DNA from 2 places in the Pseudarthrobacter sp. AG30 genome. Region 1 is predicted to be linked to the other one. Evidence: riboswitches for the same ligand, from Rfam matches in the RefSeq annotation. Region 1 holds a riboswitch; the other holds the start of a gene.
The links. Region 1 has a riboswitch for cyclic di-AMP ahead of DC347_RS17610 (C40 family peptidase). Riboswitches for the same ligand answer to the same signal wherever they lie in the genome.
Positions count from the first base shown of each region.

Region 2: another riboswitch for cyclic di-AMP. It lies ahead of DC347_RS18100 (M23 family metallopeptidase); the one in region 1 lies ahead of DC347_RS17610 (C40 family peptidase).

Region 1 covers NZ_QEHL01000020.1:112,233-118,067, reverse strand. Annotated here, with positions in the region: gene DC347_RS17620 (metal-dependent transcriptional regulator) at 1-392, shown strand, start outside; cyclic di-AMP (ydaO/yuaA leader) riboswitch at 501-743, shown strand; gene DC347_RS17615 (M23 family metallopeptidase) at 754-1,575, shown strand; cyclic di-AMP (ydaO/yuaA leader) riboswitch at 1,712-1,885, shown strand; gene DC347_RS17610 (C40 family peptidase) at 1,956-2,633, shown strand; gene DC347_RS17605 (NlpC/P60 family protein) at 2,796-3,563, shown strand; gene DC347_RS17600 (HNH endonuclease) at 3,831-4,331, shown strand; gene DC347_RS17595 (NTP transferase domain-containing protein) at 4,374-5,378, shown strand; gene DC347_RS17590 (molybdopterin molybdotransferase MoeA) at 5,375-5,835, shown strand, end outside.
Region 2 covers NZ_QEHL01000023.1:8,208-14,042, forward strand. Annotated here, with positions in the region: gene DC347_RS18090 (bifunctional SulP family inorganic anion transporter/carbonic anhydrase) at 1-621, opposite strand, end outside; gene DC347_RS18095 (isoprenylcysteine carboxylmethyltransferase family protein) at 1,117-1,740, opposite strand; gene DC347_RS18100 (M23 family metallopeptidase) at 2,728-3,552, opposite strand; cyclic di-AMP (ydaO/yuaA leader) riboswitch at 3,557-3,803, opposite strand; gene DC347_RS18105 (hypothetical protein) at 4,206-4,844, opposite strand; gene DC347_RS18110 (ZIP family metal transporter) at 4,993-5,835, opposite strand, start outside.

The DNA.
Region 1 (5,835 bases):
GGGAACACGTTATGAGCGAACGGGTGGAGCGGCGCATCTACGAAATGCTGGACCACCCCACGGAGTCGCCCTACGGAAACCCCATCCCCGGCCTTGCCGCCCTGGGCGGACAGCCCGGACCCGGGTTCGGCGACGGCGCCATCAGCCTGGTGGAGGCAATGAAGGCCTACGGGCCTGAATCGGCAGTGACCATCAGCCGGCTGGCGGAACCGATCCAGGTGGAGCCGGAACTGCTGACCCAGCTCGACGAGGGCGGTATCCGGCCCGGCGCGTCTGTCTCCCTGGAACGCGTCGGTGACTACATTTCGGTACGGGTGGCGGGAATCGAGGGCGCGCTGGAGCTGCCTCCCGAGGTGGCGGCTCACGTTTTCGTCGCCGTGAACCAGGCCTGACGCCGCGTTTCCGTACCCCACCCGGGGGATTCCACGCAAAGATAACGGAATTGTTACCTAGGGTCTTAAGCCCCTATAGTGGAACCCAGCGTTGATACTTAAGCGTTACCTGATCCGGAGCCGAGCTCTGCCAGCGGGCCAGGTGTACGAGTCGTTACTGGCAGAGGCGGGGGAACCACAACCGGCAGCGGGGGACTGCCTTGGGGTGAAGTCCGTCAGCAGCAAGCCTCTCCAGTGAAGGATTCTTCCGGGAATACCCCTGTGTAGAAGTTTGCCCATGACGGACCGGGTCTTTGATCTCTCTGACCCGAATCCGACAGCTAACTCCGCAGGCTATTCCAGAGAGGAACCCTTCTTGACCATGCAGACCTCCCGGGGCCGCCGTCGCGCGGCGGGCCCCCCTGAGGCACCCCGGGTTGTCGAAGTAGCCGCCGCGGAGCGCCCCCGCGACCCGCAACGGGATGCACGCCGCCGCCGGGGTCCGTTCCGGCAAATCACCGACTTTGCCGCGGCCAGCGGCATCGGCCAAAAGGCCGGCATCGCCCTCGCCGCCACCGGCCTGGTGCTCACGGTGACCATGCCCGCCACCAGCCCCGTTATGGCGACGGATGCGGCCGGAATCGCGCCCCAGGCCGCCTCCGCAGTCAGCCCCCAGCCCCAGATTTCCGCGGATGTAGGCGCCCAGATCGACTTCAGCCGCTCAGCCGTCGTGACGCAGGCGGACCCCGACGGGAAGCTGAAGCAACTGCTGAGCGCCCAGTCGGCCGGATCGGTAACGCGTGCGGCTTCCGCCGGGACCCTGGCCGCGCCGCTGGCATCCCTCGTGACCGCGTCGCCCTTCGGCTACCGGGTCAGCCCAATCACCGGCGGCACCGGAGATTTCCACCGCGGACAGGACTTCGTGGCACAGTGCGGGACGTCCGTCCTGGCAGCCGCAACAGGAACCGTGACCTTCGCCGGCTGGCACCAGTTCGGCGGTGGAAACCGGGTGGTGATCGACCATGGCAACGGCCTGGAGACCACGTACAACCACCTCTCGTCCTTCAACGTCAAGGTGGGCCAAACGGTCTCCCGCGGCGAAGTCGTGGCGTTGAGCGGGACCACCGGGGCGTCCACCGGCTGCCACCTGCACTTCGAAGTCCAGGTCAACGGCGAAGTGGTCGATCCGATGGGCTGGCTGTAACCGTTTGATTGCGCACTCCCAGATCGCCGTGACCCGCCGTGACCTGAATGTGACATTGAAGCAAAACTGCTGTACCGTCTAACTCGCGTCAACTTTTCCGAAGTTGACGCTCTTGAGTGGATTGCCTAACTCTGCCACCGCTCAAGGTCCGTTCGCATTTCATCGTCTGGCAGGGGCGGGGGAACCAATTTTGGCCTTCTGCGTTCTGGAAGGCCTTGGGGTTAAGTCATGAGCTTCCCAGGAAGCGAAGTGGCCGGGTGACTCCCATCCGAATCCGACAGCTCACCTCGCAGGGATTGGGAGAGGCTACCTTCGTGTCTTCACGCCATAATTCTGCGCGCCACCGTGCGCAAACGGTTCGCGCCAACCCCTTGGACGCCATGTCCAAGGCCGTAAGCGCCAATGCCGGGACCGTGGGCCGCCAGGCTGCCGTTGTGGCAGCGGCTTCAGGCCTCATCCTGAGCATGGGCCTGCCGGCCAACGCCGCGGACACCACTGCCGGCATCTCGGCCTCCACGGAGTCCGGTTCCGCACAGACCGCCCTTGCTGTCACCGCGGCCCCCACGGCCACCGTTTCCTTCGAGCGTCCGGCGGTCAAGACCACCGCCGCCCCGAAGGTGGAAACCGTGCGCACCCAGTCCACCGCGTCCGCGGACCGCACCGCCACCACTGCCGGCCAGGAGGCGTCCAAGGCCGGACAGGCAGTGGAAGCCGTTTCGTCCGCAGCCACCTCGGGTATCGCCGCGATCGCCTACACCGGCATCGGCCACCCCTACGTCTGGGGCGGCACCACCCCCAACGGCTGGGACTGCTCCGGCTTCGTTCAGTGGGTCTACGCGCAGGCTGGAATCAGCATTCCCCGCACGAACGCGTGGAGCATCATGACCCCCACCTCCACCCCCCAGCCGGGCGACCTCGTGGTCCAGAACGGCGGCGCACACGTCGGCATCTACGTCGGCAACGGCATGATGATCAGCGCGCTCAACCCGTCGCAGGGAACCATGCTCCACTCTCCCGCAGCCACCGGTACTTCCACGTACTACCACCTGAACAAGTAGTTCTTGGGCTCCACGCTCCAAGGGCTATTTCTTTGCCCAAAGCTTTTTCGCTAGAAACCAACATCCCCGTTCGGGACGCGCCGGCGTACCCCCAAGATGCCGGCGCATCCAACCCCCTCGGACAGGCCACCGCGGTCCAGAGGAAAACGAAAGAGAGAACTGATGACGACTCGTGCTACCGCACGGCACCGCGCCGAGGTCACCAAAACCAACTCGATCGCGATCGTTGCCAAGGCTGTCAGCGACAACGCCGGCGGCATGGGCCGCCAGGCTGCAGTAATCGCTGCAGCTTCCGGCCTGGTCCTGACCAGCGGCATCGCAGCCAACGCAGCCGACACCAACGTCAAGCGCGACTCGGCTCCGGCATCCGCCATGGAAGTTGAATCCGCCGTCGACGCTCCGATCTCAGCGGCCTCCACCATTGCCATCAGCTTCGAAAAGCCGGCCGTTACCACCACTCCGGCACCGGCTCCCGAGCCCGAGGTTGCGGTGCAGGAAGCCGCTCCCGCTCCCGTTGCCCAGGCCGTTGCCGCTCCCAAGGTGACTGCCAAGGTTGCAACTGCCGATGCCACGGCTGCCCCCGCCGCCCAGGTTTCCGCCAGCGGAAAGGGTGCTGCCATCCTGTCCGCTGCCTACGCCCAGCTTGGCGTACACCAGGACTGCACCATGCTGGTGACCAACGCACTGGCTGCCGTCGGCATCCACTTCCACGACTGGCCCGCCGGTTACCTGTCATTGGGTGACAGGGTGTCCGCATCCCAGGCCCAGCCCGGCGACCTCATCTACTACGCCGACGGTGGCGGAGGAATGGCCCACATCGCCGTCTACGCCGGAAACGGGATGGCCGTCCACGGCGGCTTCAACGGCAACGACACCGTTGTGTTCAGCGCCAACGTTGGCTCCGGACCGGTCTTCATCCACGTTCGGTAACCACTGCCGCCCGCCGCACGCGGCGCCGCATAAGATGTGCCCGGAAGGACCCCTGCCCTTGAGGCGGGGGTCTTTTCCCGTTTAACTCCCGCCATTCTGCGTGCATCCCGGCTCCCGCCACCGGGGTGGGGATCCGGCCTCCGCGTATCCGATTACCTGATATTGCAATTCTCTGTTTACTCTTGTGATGTCGATCCATAGCCCGGACATGCCGAGGGCAGCCGGCCCTCGTGCCCCTGACGGGTGCGGCCGTGAAGAGGTACGTGCATGCGCACTCTCGTTCTGAATGCTGGATATGAACCGCTGGCGGTTATCACCTTCCGCCGGGCGCTGGTGCTTGTGCTCACAGGCAAGGCGAGCGTGGTGGCCGAGGGGGATGATCCCGTGGTGGGCCCCACTGACGTCCTGGGCCGCCCGTCCGTGATCCTCCTCAACCGCTACATCCGCCCGCGGTACAACCACTCAACGGCCGTCAGCCGCCGTGGTGTGCTTCGACGTGACGGGCACAAGTGTGCATATTGCGGAAAGGCAGCGCACACAATCGACCATGTCCACCCAAAATCGCGGGGCGGAGCCGATTCCTGGGAGAATCTCGTGGCTGCCTGCCTGCGGTGCAACAACGTCAAGGGTGACCATACCCCCGGCGAGATGGGATGGACCCTGCGCTTCGTGCCGGAGCCGCCGCACGGAACCATCTGGCAGATCAAGGAACTGGAGAAGCCAACCCCCGCCTGGGATCCATTCCTGCTTCCCGAGCGCGCCGCCTGACAAGCGGCTTCCAGGCCGGTTGCTGTTCGCTAGGCTGGGTGGGTGCAAACGGACCCGTTGATCTTTGACGCCCTGATCCTGGCGGGCGGCCGGTCATCACGGCTGGGTGGAGTACCCAAGCAATCGTTGGTCCTCCGGGGAAGAACCCTCCTGGCATGGACCCTTGACGCCGCTGCCGGTGCCCGCCGTACGGTTGTTGTGGGCGACGTTTCCGCCGGCGGCCCTCCGTCCCGCGGGGCTGCCGATGAGGCCGGGCCCGCCCAGGCCCTGCCGCCAGGCGTCCTGTCCTGCCGGGAGGAGCCGAAGTTTGCCGGTCCTGCCGCCGGGATCTCAGCCGGCCTAGATGCCCTTGCCACCTCTGGGGGAGGGGCGCCCTTCACTCTGGTTCTCGCCTGCGACATGCCGCTGGCAGCCCGGGCGGTGGCGATGCTCCGGGACGCGGTGGCAGCTGCGGGCGATGGCCGGGGCGCCGTGGCCCGCTCTGCCGACGGCAGGGAACAGCCGCTGGCAGCCATATATAACACTGATGAGTTAAAAAGATCGTGCGGTGAGTTGTCCCGCCGGGACGCCCTGGTCAACGGCTCCGTGAGGTCGCTCCTTGCTAATCTGGACGTGCAGCTTGTCACAGTCCCGGCCGGGTCCACTGCCGACGTGGATACGTGGGGTGATGCTGCCACGCTGGGGATCGCCGCCGGGAGCCAGCGTGAAGACTTTGACCAAAACGTGCGGAGCCAACGTGGGAGGCAAGTCGTGAAAAGCCAGGACGAGACGCTGGAGGAATGGTGCAGGGCCCTGCTCCAGGCATACAAGCTGGAGGACGTCCAGGTGGACGTGAACGCAGTGCTGTCCCTTGCCGGCGTCGCAGCCCACGCCGTGGTCCGGCCGGCTGCTCCACTCACCACGTTCATCGCAGGATTCGCCGCGGGGCTGGCTGCCGCACCGGGCAGGGAAATGGACACGGCGTCCATGGAAGCGGCGATGGCCGTGGCTCGGTCCCTGGCTGCCGACTACGAGAATGAAGCTGCCGCCGGGACCCCCGGCGAATGACGGCAGAACCCCGCGACTGGCCGGAGGTCCCACCTGCCGACGAGCCCGAAGCACCACAGGGGACCGCCGGGCACGAAACACCTGGACCGGAAACCACGGAACCGGAGGCTGAAACCAGCGGGCACCACCTGGCGCACACCTGGGAAGAAGCCCGGCAGGCTGCGTTCGATGCGGCCACCCCGATCCCGGCAGGGCCGGTGCCGCTGCGCATGGCCCTCGGCCGCAGGCTCGACCAGGACATTCTGGCACTCCAGGACATGCCGCACTATGCGTCCTCAGCCATGGACGGCTGGGCGGTCAACGGCAGCGGCCCCTGGATTCCGGTGGACCCCGGGAACCGCCTTGCCCCGCACCAAGCAAGCATCATCGTTACGGGAGGCCTGATCCCGGCCGGAGGCAAAGCGGTCCTGAGGACCGAGAATGCGGTCCTGGCCACGGACGACGAGGGACTCCCGCT
Region 2 (5,835 bases), on a different contig from region 1:
CTTCCATGCAACGAGCAGCCCGATGACCAGCAGGCCGAGCACCGCCGAGTGCAGCTCCACATTTGTGATCGCCTCGGGAAGCCGGGCAAGGTTTTCCAGCGGTGACCCTGCTGGCTTGGAGCCTAGCAGGACCTGGAGCTGCTGCAGGACAATGGTGACGCCGATCCCGGCGAGCATCGCCCGGACGACCACCGGGGAGACGGCCAGTGCCACCCGCCCCACCCGGCTGAAGCCCAGCAGCAGCTGCACCACACCAGCGGCGGCCGTGATCGCGCAAGTCGCGGCCCAGCCGAACTCGTCCACGAGTCCGGCAACGACGACCGTCAGGCCGGCCGCCGGCCCGCTCACCTGAAGCGGCGAGCCTCCCAGGGCGCCGGCAACGATCCCACCGACCGCAGCAGCGATGAGACCGGCCATGACCGGAGCTCCGGAGGCCGCGGCGATGCCCAGGGACAGCGGCAGCGCCACCAGGAAGACAACCAGCGAGGCCGGGGCATCGTCCCTGAAGCCGTGTAGGAACGTCCTCCTCCCGCGCGGGGCCGCGCCCCTGTGTGGAGCGCCCGGGGGCGGCGCGACGGCGGAAGGGTCGACGGTATCGGACAGGTCAGACGATAAGGCCATGATTTCCTTCTAGGGAGGGGAAGCATCGGTCCTCAACAACGTATAACGGCAAGGTAACAGGGTGATGTCCGGGGCCCGAGTGTTTGCTGAGACTGATGGTGCGTCTTGTCGACCTGAAAGAGCCGGAGATCTGCAGTTGGGGCGGCTGCCGCAGAGGCGATTTCCTACCTTGAGCTTCTCAAAGTGCTGCGCGAATTCTGCCCCATTCCTCATGGTTTCCGTCCTTGTCATTGGCCCAGCGCAGCGGGCGGGGCTAGGTTCGGTTGGCCGGCGTGCAGGATGTCCCTGTCGAAGACAGCTACATATCCCGAGGCGACCATATGAGGGTCGGGTTCTTGTGCGCGGATGCCACGGTTGCCCTTCACGGGAACAGTGTTTTTCCCTGGTGCTTTCCTCTAAGTAGCAGGTGGCGTCGGCAGCTGAAGCGGTGCGCGGTCCCGGGTGGACGGCATCAGCTGCCTGCCGGGGTTACAGACTGCCGTCCCGTGCCAGACATCAACGCTCATTCCGCTGATCAGACCGTAGCCGTCCGATGCCGGGTAGGAATCGGCCCACCCGTGAGGCGTAGTCGGTATATGCGGTGCCATGCGTACGGCGCACGTATGGCTCTTCGACACGCCGCACCTGCATCTGGGTGCCGACAAGGATGGCGGCGAACCCGGCGACCGCGACCACGTTGGGCACCATCAGCGTCAGGCCCAGGAACGCCAGGAACACGGCACTGAAGATCGGGTTGCGGACGAGCCGGAACGGGCCCCAGGTGACCAGGACGGTTCGCTCGGTTTCGTCCACACCGATACGCCAGGATGCTCCCATCGCAAGTTGGGCGGCGAAGGTAGCCAAGATGCCGAGCACGGCAAGTGCCGTGCCGACACCGCGAGCCACCGGGTGGTCCAGAACCTCGAGCGGCGCGAGTCCGGTCAGGTCTGCGATAGGCGCGGCCACGCCCGTGATCAGGGTGCCGAATTCCATGCCCCAGTGCGCCCACCATTGCAGGGATCCAGGCCCGACCGAGAACTGCCGGATCCCGGCGTCGCCCGTGCTGCGTCGCTGGATCACGTGGCGCGCGACGTCGAGCAGGGCAAAAACTCCGGTGAGGATGAGAGCAGCGACAGCCATCACCCATCACCCCTCGTCACTACCCGGTTCATCAACATTATCGAATCGCTTCCTGCCGCCTAGGCTTTTTACCATAACTTTTTGGCGATCCAGCGGCCCGGACGCATCCGCCTCCGGCAATTTCCAGATTGCTGACACTGCGTAAGCTGTTCTGCCCAGCCCGGCTTCGATGACCTTTGGTGAGTGACCGGACGCGCCCCGGACCGGGCCTCGACCGTACTTCGGAGATCAGAGATGGCGGCGTGCATCTTTCACTTCTGCGCCGGCCTGGATCCCCTCGCTTGCGCTACCGATCGCCGGTATAAACGCGAAGCTTCCAGGGGACATGATTAGCGTGTGACGAAATTCGGCCCGAGGCCTGGAGGCGGCGGGTAGCGGGCCGACCCCGCCCAGCATGTCATCGGCGTGGCGGAAAGATGCTCGGCACGGGCTCGGCGTTGGACCGCTAGGTCCTGTGCGAAAGCGCCCCAGCTTCGGTGATCCCGGCCCGGAGTCCGTCCGGCTGCAGGGCATCTCTCCGTTCGCATCAGCGGCAACTTTTGCCCTCATCGCCAGGAGCCAGCGCCAGAGATCGCATCAGATCCCGACGCTCCACGGTAGAGCCGCGCACCAGCCCGGACTGTGGCCGTCAGGACGACCCGGGTTTTCCGGGAACGTGGACTGCGCCGAACTCAGTGATCATTTCCACTTCTTCCAGCGTCAGGAGTGCCGGCAGCTCAGGCGCACGGCCATCCCGGCTACCTCTGACGTGCAGCGAGTGCACTGGGCCATATGCAGCGCCTACATCTGCGGCATTACCGGGAATATCTTGTCCCGGCACACCGGCTACGAAATCGGACATCACCAGGGCCGTCCTGAAAGCCTGTCAGACCGTCTGCACGGACTCCCGGACGAGTGCGAATCGCATGCACGAGCACATTGGCGTATCTGCATGGAAGCCGGCCGCCGCTGCGAGCAAGCTTGCGCGGAGCCCGCTATCAGTTGAATTTAGAGCCAGCCGGTGGGGTCGACAACTTTCCCGTTGACTTCAACCTCGAAGTGGAGGTGGCAGCCGGTGGAGGCGCCCGTGGTCCCACTGAAGGCCACCACGTCTCCCCGGGATACTGCCTGCCCCTTGGTCACGTTGAAGGAAGACAGGTGGTTGTATGTGGTTTTCAGGCCGTTGCCGTGATCCACGACCACGCGGTTCCCTCCGCCATACTGGTCCCAACTTGCGAAGGTGACGGTGCCTGCGGCAGCGGCCAGGACGGAAGTGCCGCACTGGGCGACGAGGTCCTGTCCCCGATGGAAATCTCCTGAACCGCCTGTGATGGGACTGACCCGGAGCCCGAACGGCGAAACTGTGGTCATCGCAGCGAGCGGAGCGCCAAGAGTTCCAGCGGAGGCTGCGCGGGTGAGGGCACCGGCCGACTGGGCACTGAGCAGTTGTTTCAACTTGCCGTCCGGGTCCGCCTTCGTGGCTACCGGGGAGCGGCTGAAGTCGATTCGAGCTCCCGGCGCCGCGGAAATTTCAGGCTGTGGGGCGGCGGAAACGGCGGACGCGGCCTGAACGGGTTCCTGGGCGGCCATCACAGGGCCGGTCACCGGAACAGTCACGGTGAGTGCCAGGCCCGTTGCTGCCAACGCGATGCCGCCCTTCTGGCCGATACCGCTGGAGGCGGCGAAATCAGTGATCTGGCGGAAGGGTCCCCGGCGACGGCGTGCTTCTCGCTGCGGATCGCGGGGCCTGTCCGCGGTAAACACCTCGGTCGCCCGGCGCGCCGAAGCGGGGCCTGTCGCGCGTCGGCGGCCCCTGGAGTATTGCCTGGCCAAGATTTTTTCCTCTCCGGGTAAGCCTGCGAAGTTAGCTGTCGGATTCGGGTCAGAGAGTTCAAAGACCCGGTCCGCCGTAACAAGCACTCTGCGCAGAGATGTCCCCGGAAGGATTTTTAGCTGGATGAGGGCTTGCTGCTGACGGACTTCACCCCAAGGCAGTCCTGCGACTGCCGGTTATGGTTCCTCCGCCTCTGCCAGTTGGTGACTCGTGCACCTGATCCGCTGGCAGAGCTTGGCTCCGGATCAGGTAACGCTTTGGTATCGATGCTTCAGGCTCCACTATAGCTGACTAATCGGACCGTAATCGTTCCGTTAGCTTTGCGGAAGGGGCGTCACGGCATTACGTGCGCCGGGTCAGCGCAACTGGAGGAGTCGGGGTCTCGCCCATCCCGTGCTGCTCATCGTCGCTTAAATATGGTTAAGGATTCGGAACGCCATCATTTGGCCTTGACCACTATCGGCCCGTCGCCTTTGATGCCGTCTGCCGCCTTTGCCCCATGTGGCGGCGGCTGCGGAAGCTCTGACGTCGGACTTGATTCTTTCATTTGCCAGAAGGGCCCGTCCGAACCACATGAGACCGGCAATACTGACTTCACCCGCAGTTCGTTCGGGTGGAAACCTTCGCATTCTCCGGTGGGAACAGCGGATCGTCAGGGCAGCCTGGGCTTCCGCCGGGCGTCCCGGCGTCCCAGGAACACCGCCGCCCCTCCCGCCATCAGGCTCAGGATGAGAAGCACCCAGCCCCCGACCGTGAGGGCTGACGCCGCAGCCACCGCGCTGGCATCGGGCGTGGCAGGAGCAAGGGCGGCGTCAACGGCAGCGTTGGCCCACAGTCGGATGATGACGAAGAGTATCGGCGCCATCCACAACGCCCAACGCACGGTCTTGACGGCCACGTTCGTGCCGATCAGCAGGAGCCAACTGAAGCCGAAAATGAGAGGAAACAGCGTCCCCGCGGTTTTGTGGACGTAGCCGAGCTGCCCGCGGGCGTCATCGTCCATGGCAGCGCGCAGCTGCCCAACATACTCGGTGGAAAAGCCGCCCACAAGGGAATCCGGCATCGCGAGACCGCCGGACAACTGCGTCATCTGGTTCAGCGTGAGCAAGTGCAGGTACCAGAACAAGAAAAGGCTGGCTACGACGCCGGCAACAACGATCAGGTTGCTGTTACCTTGCGCCTTTTGCGGCGACCGGCTGGTTGTGGAGTTGATCACAGGAGGCAGTTGGTGGGCGGGGACCGTGGCTTTGCTGCCGTGTTTTTTGATGCGCTGGGCGGGAGTCTTGGCCATGGCCTCATTATCCCGCGCCAGCTTGATCCATCAGGACAACAACCTGATCGAACAGGTCGGGACCGGCGGGATGGATCCCTACTGTCTCAACGGCTGCTATGGCCAGGTGGCATGGCACGGGCCTCCGCCGGCACGGGTTTGGCCGGTTTCAGGCCACGACGAGCAGGCCGGTGCCGAACATGACGGCCAGGCCTGCCACGATTCCCCCGGCGGTCAGCGGCGTGAAGGTCTTTCCTTCGGGGTCCTTGAGCATTGGCAGGAGCTTGACAGCGACCTGGCCGACGGCCCCGGCGCCGAGACCGAGGAGGAATGCGCCCAGGGTGGGCTGGTACACGGTGGAGCCGATCAGTGCCCCGAGCACGGCAGGGGCGCCGGCGATCAGGCCCAGGACGGCGAGGCGGGCAAGGGAGGGTCTTGTTCGGGCCATGGGGGTGACGATGGCAAGGCCTTCGGTGGTGTTGTGGATGGCGAAGCCGATGATCAGGGAGGCGCCCAGGGCCAAGGAGCCCACGGCGTAGGCCGAGCCGATGGCGAGGCCCTCTCCGAGGTTGTGCAGCCCGATGCCGACGGCGATCAGCAGGGCCAGCCTGCGCGGCGAAAGTGCGGCGGGCTCCCCTGTGGTGTGCAGGTCCTGGTGCCGGCGCATCCAGGCGTCGGTCGCCTCCAGCACCAGGTAGGACAGCAGCGCCCCCAGGATCACGACGAGGGGTCCGCCGAAGGCGCTGGTGCCGGCGACGAGATCAAAGGCCTCAAGGGTGGCGTCGAAGGTCAGGAAGGCCAGCAGCCCGACGGTGACGCCGAGCAGTCCGCGCACCCAGGCGGCGGAGGAGCGCCGGACGAAAGGCATCCAGAGCATTCCCAGCGCCACCGGAATGACTCCGACGTAGACGCCGAGCAGTGCCATCAGGCCGAAAAAGGAGCCGTCGCGTTCGGGGCTCAGCGCGGCGGCGTCGATGGCGGCGGGGATCTTGCCCCCGATGGAGGTCACCAG